DNA from 2 places in the Stenotrophomonas sp. GSD10 genome. Region 2 is predicted to be linked to the other one. Evidence: predicted binding sites of a transcription regulator. Region 2 holds the regulator's gene; the other holds the start of a gene.
The links. The regulator HrcA, encoded in region 2, represses chaperone genes, less so after heat shock. The targets are predictions, from matches to a motif close to TTNGCACTCNNNNNNNNNGAGTGCNAA.
Positions count from the first base shown of each region.

Region 1 (3,412 bases), 2.3 Mb from region 2:
GAGGATCCGGCCGCTGTTGTTCGGGTCCTCGTCGGCGATCTCCAGGATGGTCCAGGTGCTGGTGCCCGAACCGCTGTACGGGTAGGCGGTGTGGCCCTTGATGGTGGCGTGCAGCGAGCAGCGCAGCTGGCTCGGGCTGGAGGTGTTCACCTTCGAGTAGTAGCCGGCCGGCACGCCCGGATTGCCCGGGTCGGGGTTGCCGCCGGTGCTGGCCACGGTGAACGCGATGCGGCTGTCGGCCGCCGGGTGCGCGCCCTGCAGGTCGGTGATGCGCGCGGCGCGGATGTCGAAGCGGCAGGCTTCACCGGCCACCAGCGCGGTATTCGTGGACAGCTTCACGCTGCGGCCGCTGGCCGGGAAGGTCAGCGGCACGCTGCCGGAGGTGCCGCAGCTCAGCGCGAAGGCGCCACTGGCCAGGTTCACCGTCTCGCTGAACACCACTTCCAGATCGGCCGCGGCCGGGAAGGTGCTGCTGCCCTGTGCCGGGGTGGTGGTGGACACCGACGGCGGCGTGTTCGGGCCCGGCGTGCCGCCACCACTGAAGGTCTGGCCGTTGTTGCAGCTGCCAAACGTCTGTCTGGCCGATTCGGCCCAGGTGAAGTGCGCGTACTGGCTGCCGCTGCCGGTCAGCTGCAGCGAGGTGCCCGGCGCGGTGCTGTTGGTCTCGGCCACCGGAATGTTCTGGCTGGTCATGCCGGCGGCAGGGCCACCGGAGGCGGTGATGGCGCCCTCGTAGCTGAGGAACTGGACCACCTTGCCGCTGGCATCGACCAGGGCGATGCCGTCGTTCGGGCCGTTCTGCAGGCCGTTGGTCGGGTAGCTGACCACAGCGATGCTGGCGCTGCCGCAGCCGGCGGCGCTGCCGGCCGGGACCGGGTTGTTGGCGTAGACCGTGGCGGCCGACGGATTGCTGCCGTTGTACAGGTACAGGCGGTAGCCGGACAGATCCTCACCGGCGGTGGCCACCACCTCGATCGCTTCGCCGACGTCACCGGCGGCGGTGCTGTCGTCGTAGTGCAGTTCGTTGATGAAGACCTCGGCCTGGGCCGGCGCGGCGGCCAGCGCCAGCAGGCAGGCGGCGGCAAGCGGGGACAGCAATCGCATCGACAACTCCTTGTGATTGGGAATGCGCGGCCGAGCCTAAGGCCGATCCGGTGACACTTTGTCGTAAATGAACGTCAGATATCTGACAGTGCGACGCTGATCACCAAAAGTCGAGGGTGTCGGCGCGCGATTCGACGCGTTTCACCGGGCTGAACGTCTTCATGCAGGGCCGCACCGTGCAAGCCTGGCCGCGAAGATTTTTTCCGGGGCCGCCCTTGAAAGGTCCGGGGCCAGCTCCATCTCTGTCCTGCTCCCGATTCATCGGGCTTTTTCGCGAGCAATGCTGGCAGTCACCTGGGGTGAGTGCTAACATCGCCAGACTTTTTCAGACCAATCAATAACTTAAGAGGTCTCTCATGAGCATCAAGCCGCTGCACGACCGCGTTGTGGTCAAGCCGATCGAAGCCGACGAAATCTCCGCCGGTGGCATCGTCATTCCGGATTCGGCCAAGGAAAAGTCCACCAAGGGTGAAGTCGTGGCCGTCGGCCCGGGCAAGCCGCTGGACAACGGCAGCGTGCGCGCGCCGTCGCTGAAGGTCGGCGACAAGGTCATCTACGGCCAGTACGCCGGCAGCTCGTACAAGAGCGAAGGCGTCGAGTACAAGGTCCTGCGCGAAGACGACGTGCTCGCCATCATCGGCTGAGCCTCGGCGCGACCTGCTTTTCAGTAAGACATCCCTTTTCGTCGCCGGGCCCGGCCCGGCGCAAACATCGAGGTAATCGCAATGGCTGCCAAGGATATTCGTTTCGGTGAAGACGCCCGTTCGCGCATGGTGCGCGGCGTCAACGTTCTCGCCAATGCCGTCAAGGCCACCCTGGGCCCGAAGGGCCGCAACGTCGTGCTGGAAAAGAGCTTCGGCGCCCCGACCATCACCAAGGACGGCGTCTCCGTCGCCAAGGAAATCGAACTGGCTGACAAGTTCGAGAACATGGGCGCGCAGATGGTGAAGGAAGTGGCTTCCCGCACCAACGACGACGCCGGCGACGGCACCACCACCGCCACCGTGCTGGCCCAGGCCCTGATCCGCGAAGGCGCCAAGGCCGTGGCCGCCGGCATGAACCCGATGGACCTCAAGCGCGGTATCGACAAGGCCGTCGTGGCCGCCGTCACCGAGCTGAAGAACATCTCCAAGCCGACTGCCGACGACAAGGCGATCGCCCAGGTCGGCACCATCTCGGCCAACTCGGACGAGTCGATCGGCCAGATCATCGCTGACGCGATGAAGGAAGTCGGCAAGGAAGGCGTGATCACCGTTGAAGAAGGCTCGGGCCTGGACAACGAGCTGGACGTGGTCAAGGGCATGCAGTTCGACCGCGGCTACCTGTCCCCGTACTTCATCAACAACCAGCAGTCGCAGACCGCTGACCTGGATGACCCGTTCATCCTGCTGCACGACAAGAAGATCTCCAACGTCCGTGACCTGCTGCCGGTGCTGGAAGGCGTCGCCAAGGCCGGCAAGCCGCTGCTGATCGTGGCCGAAGAAGTCGAAGGCGAAGCGCTGGCCACCCTGGTGGTCAACACCATCCGTGGCATCGTCAAGGTCGTGGCCGTCAAGGCTCCGGGCTTCGGCGACCGTCGCAAGGCGATGCTGGAAGACATGGCCGTGCTGACCGGCGGCACCGTGATCTCCGAAGAAGTGGGCCTGTCGCTGGAAAAGGCCACCATCAAGGACCTGGGCCGCGCCAAGAAGGTGCAGGTTTCCAAGGAAAACACCACCATCATCGATGGCGTGGGTGACAAGGCTGCCGTCGACGCACGCGTCGGCCAGATCAAGACCCAGATCCAGGACACCTCCTCCGACTACGATCGCGAGAAGCTGCAGGAACGCGTGGCCAAGCTGGCCGGCGGCGTTGCCGTGATCAAGGTCGGCGCCTCGACCGAAATCGAAATGAAGGAAAAGAAGGATCGCGTCGACGACGCCCTGCACGCCACCCGTGCAGCTGTTGAAGAAGGCGTGGTCCCGGGCGGCGGCGTGGCCCTGGTCCGTGCGGTCACCGCGCTGGCCGGCCTGAAGGGTGCCAACGAAGACCAGAACCACGGCATCCAGATCGCCCTGCGCGCGATGGAAGCCCCGCTGCGCGAAATCGTCGCCAACGCCGGCGAAGAGCCGTCGGTCATCATCAACAAGGTCAAGGAAGGCACCGGCAGCTTCGGCTACAATGCCGCCACCGGCGAGTTCGGCGACATGCTGCAGTTCGGCATCCTGGACCCGACCAAGGTGACCCGTTCGGCGCTGCAGAACGCGGCCTCGATCGCGGGCCTGATGATCACCACCGAAGCCATGGTTGCCGAAGCTCCGAAGAAGGA
Region 1 covers NZ_JAOCMC010000002.1:3,729,324-3,732,735, reverse strand. Annotated here, with positions in the region: gene N4G47_RS17440 (endonuclease) at 1-1,104, opposite strand, end outside; gene N4G47_RS17435 (co-chaperone GroES) at 1,461-1,748, shown strand; gene groL (chaperonin GroEL) at 1,830-3,412, shown strand, end outside.
Region 1: N4G47_RS17435 (co-chaperone GroES) is a predicted target of HrcA. The motif match lies at 1,388-1,414, and genes of this name have one in related genera.

Region 2 (3,412 bases):
GCGGTCTTCTTCATCTTCTCCAGCACCTTGGCCGAGATTTCCTGCGGCGCCATCTTCTTGCCGTCGCTGGTGGCCACCCAGGCGTCGCCATTGTCATGGGCCAGGATGCTGTACGGGACGTGCGCGATGTCCTTCTGCACTTCGGCGTCGGTGAACTTGCGGCCGATCAGGCGCTTCACCGCGTAGAAGGTGTTCTTCGGGTTGGTCACGGCCTGGCGCTTGGCCGAGGCGCCGACCAGGACTTCGCCGTCCTTGGTGTAGGCGACGATCGACGGGGTGGTGCGATCGCCTTCCGAATTCTCGATGACGCGGGCCTTGCCGCCGTCCATGATCGCCACGCACGAGTTGGTGGTGCCGAGGTCGATACCAATGATCTTGCCCATGGGGGAGACTCCTGAGGATGCTTGTTGGGGTCAGTCCGGCCGTTCGGCCGGTGGATGAATACGATGTGGGGGAGGCTCGTGGAACATTCAAGCCATCTCCCGAACGCTGTGTTTCCGGTCGCCCGGCGCGTTCAGCGTCGGGCCGGGTCGCGGGTCCTTCCCGCCGCCCGGCCCGGCGGGGTCAGTCGGCGGCCACCACCACCAGCGCCGGCCGCAGCAGGCGCTCGTTGAGCAGGTAGCCCTTCTGGAACACGGTCACCACGGTGCCCGGAGCCGCACCCGGGGTCGGCACCTGGCTGATCGCCTGGTGGTGTTCCGGGTTGAACGGCTGGCCGGTCGGGTCGAGCAGGACCAGCCCATTGTCGGCGGCGACCTTCAGCAGCTGCTTGTAGGTCAGCTCCAGGCCCTCGCGTAGCGGGTGCGGGTCATCACCGGCGGCCTTCAGGCCGGCATCCAGGCTGTCGAACACCGGCAGCAGCTCGCCCAGCAGCTTCTCGTTGGCAAACTTGCGGGCCTGCTCGATGTCACGGGCCACGCGCTTGCGCTGGTTCTCCAGGTCGGCGCGCTCACGCAGCGCATCGGCCTTGATCTGCTCGACTTCGGCGCGCAGGCGCTCCACTTCGTCATTGACGCCGGCGGCGGCGGCCGCATCGGCGGCACTCTGCTGGGATTCGATATCTGGATGTTCGTGGTTCATGTCTGGGTCCCTGGCGGTCAATCTCCGCCTCCACCCACCCTAGTGTGGGCGGGATGCTGCGTTTCAAGCGTCGGATGTTCCCGGCGTGCGGCCGGCCGGCGAAAAGGCCGCGCCGAGCACATCGGCGGTGGCCTGGACCAGCGGGATCATGCGGTCGTAGGCCATCCGCTTCGGGCCGATCACCCCCAGCACACCCAGCACCTGGCCGTTGGCGGTGTACGGCGCGGTGACCAGCGAGACCCCCTGCAGCGGCATCATCCCGGTCTCCTCGCCGATGAAGATGCGCACACCCGGCGCCTGGATGGTCCTCTCCAGCAGCTGCAGGATCTCGCGCTTGCTGGAGAACAGTTCGAACAGCTCGCGCAGGCGCTCCAGGTCGGACAGGTCCTGCACCCCCATCAGGCGGGTCTGGCCGGCCACCAGCATGTCGTCTGCCGGCGGCTGCAGGGCCTGCTCGGCCAGCTCGATGCTGTGCGCCAGCAGCTGTTCCAGCTCGGAACGGGCATCGCGCAGCTCCAGCAGCAGGCGGGTGCGGATCTCGGCCATTGGCAAGCCGGCGAAATGGGCATTGAGGTAGTTGGCGACCTGCTCCAGCTGGCCCGGCGCGAACTCCTGGCGGGTCTCGATGACCCGGTTCTGCACCTCGTTGTCGGCGAACACCAGGATCGCCAGCACCCGGCGCCCGTCCAGCGCCACGAAATCGATCTGGCGGAAGGCAAACTGCTCGCGCCGCGGCGCACTGACCACGCCAACGAAGTGGCTCATCGCCGACAGCAGCTCCGAGGCGCTGCCGAGCAGGGCCTGGGTGCTGCCGCCGCCGGCCAGCTCCTGGCGCAACCGGGCCAGTTCGCCCTCGCCCGGCGGCTGCATCTGCAGCAGGCTGTCGACGAACACCCGGTAGCCATGCGCGGTCGGGATGCGCCCGGCCGAGGTATGCGGCGACGCCAGCAGGCCCAGGTCCTCCAGGTCGCCGAGGATGTTGCGGATGGTGGCCGGGCTGACCTCCAGGCCGGCCACGCGCGCCAGCGTCTGCGAGCCGACCGGCTCACCGTCCTGGATGTAACGCGCGATCAGCGTGCGCAGCAGATGGCGCGCACGCGGGGCAAGCTGGTCGGGAGAACCGTGCATGGAATCAACCTGTGAGACACGGACACTAGATAATGGCGGCGCATCACCTTGGCAAGTCATTGGACCTCCCTCGCCCGCGTGCTAGCGTTGCGCGGCTGCAGACACCCCCTTACCCATGCTCAGACATCTTTCGATCAAGGATTTCGCCGTCGTCCGCGCCACCGAACTGGAGTTCGGGCCCGGCATGACCGTCGTTTCAGGCGAGACCGGCGCCGGCAAGTCGTTGATGGTCGACGCGCTGGGCTTCCTGTCCGGGCTGCGCGCCGACAGCGGCGTGGTCCGCCACGGCGCGGCCCGTGCCGAGCTCTCGGCCGAGTTCGCGCTGGACCAGCTGCAGGGCGCGCGCCAGTGGTTGGCCGACAACGAGCTGGACGATGAGGAGCAATGCCAGCTGCGCCGGGTGATCCGCGCCGACGGCGGCTCGCGGTCCTGGATCAACGGCCGTCCGGTCACCCTCGCGCAGCTGGCCGACCTGGCCGGGTTGCTGGTGGAAATCCACGGCCAGCATGAGCAACAGGCGCTGCTGACCCGTCCGTCGCAGCTGGCCCTGCTCGACGCCTATGCCGGCAACGAGGCGGAGCGCCGTCAGGTACGCCGTGCCGCCGCGGCCTGGCAGGCGCTGGTCGACGAATCGCTGGCGCTGTCGCAACAGGGCGACGTCAGTGACCGGATCGGCTTCCTGGAGCATCAGCTGCGTGAGCTGGACCGCGAGGACCTGGAACCGGAGTCGATCGTCGCGCTGGGCGCCAGCCATCGCCGCCAGGCCCATGCCAGCGCCCTGCTGAGCGCCTGCCAGGCGGCCAGCAACCAGCTCAACGGCGACGACGGCAGCTCCGCGCTGGACCTGCTGCAGCAAGTGCGCCACGAGCTGTCGCGGCTGATCGAACACGACCCGCGCCTGGGCGAGGTGGACGGCCTGATCGAGAACGCCTCGATCCAGCTGCACGAAGCCCTGTCGCTGCTGGACCGGGTGCACGACGACCTCGACGCCGACCCGGAGCAGTTCGAGGAGAACGAGCGCCGCCTCGGTCGCCTGCACGACCTGGCCCGCAAGCACCGCGTGCCGATGGACGAACTGGGCGCGCAGCGCGAGCGCATGCACGCCGAAGTGGAGCAGCTGCGTGGCGCCGATGAGCGCCTGCAGCGCCTGGCCGGCGAGATCGACAAGGCCGCGGCCGCTTGGCGCGTGCAGGCCGAGGTGCTG
Region 2 covers NZ_JAOCMC010000002.1:1,423,355-1,426,766, reverse strand. Annotated here, with positions in the region: gene dnaK (molecular chaperone DnaK) at 1-383, opposite strand, end outside; gene grpE (nucleotide exchange factor GrpE) at 565-1,080, opposite strand; gene hrcA (heat-inducible transcriptional repressor HrcA) at 1,144-2,208, opposite strand; gene recN (DNA repair protein RecN) at 2,324-3,412, shown strand, end outside.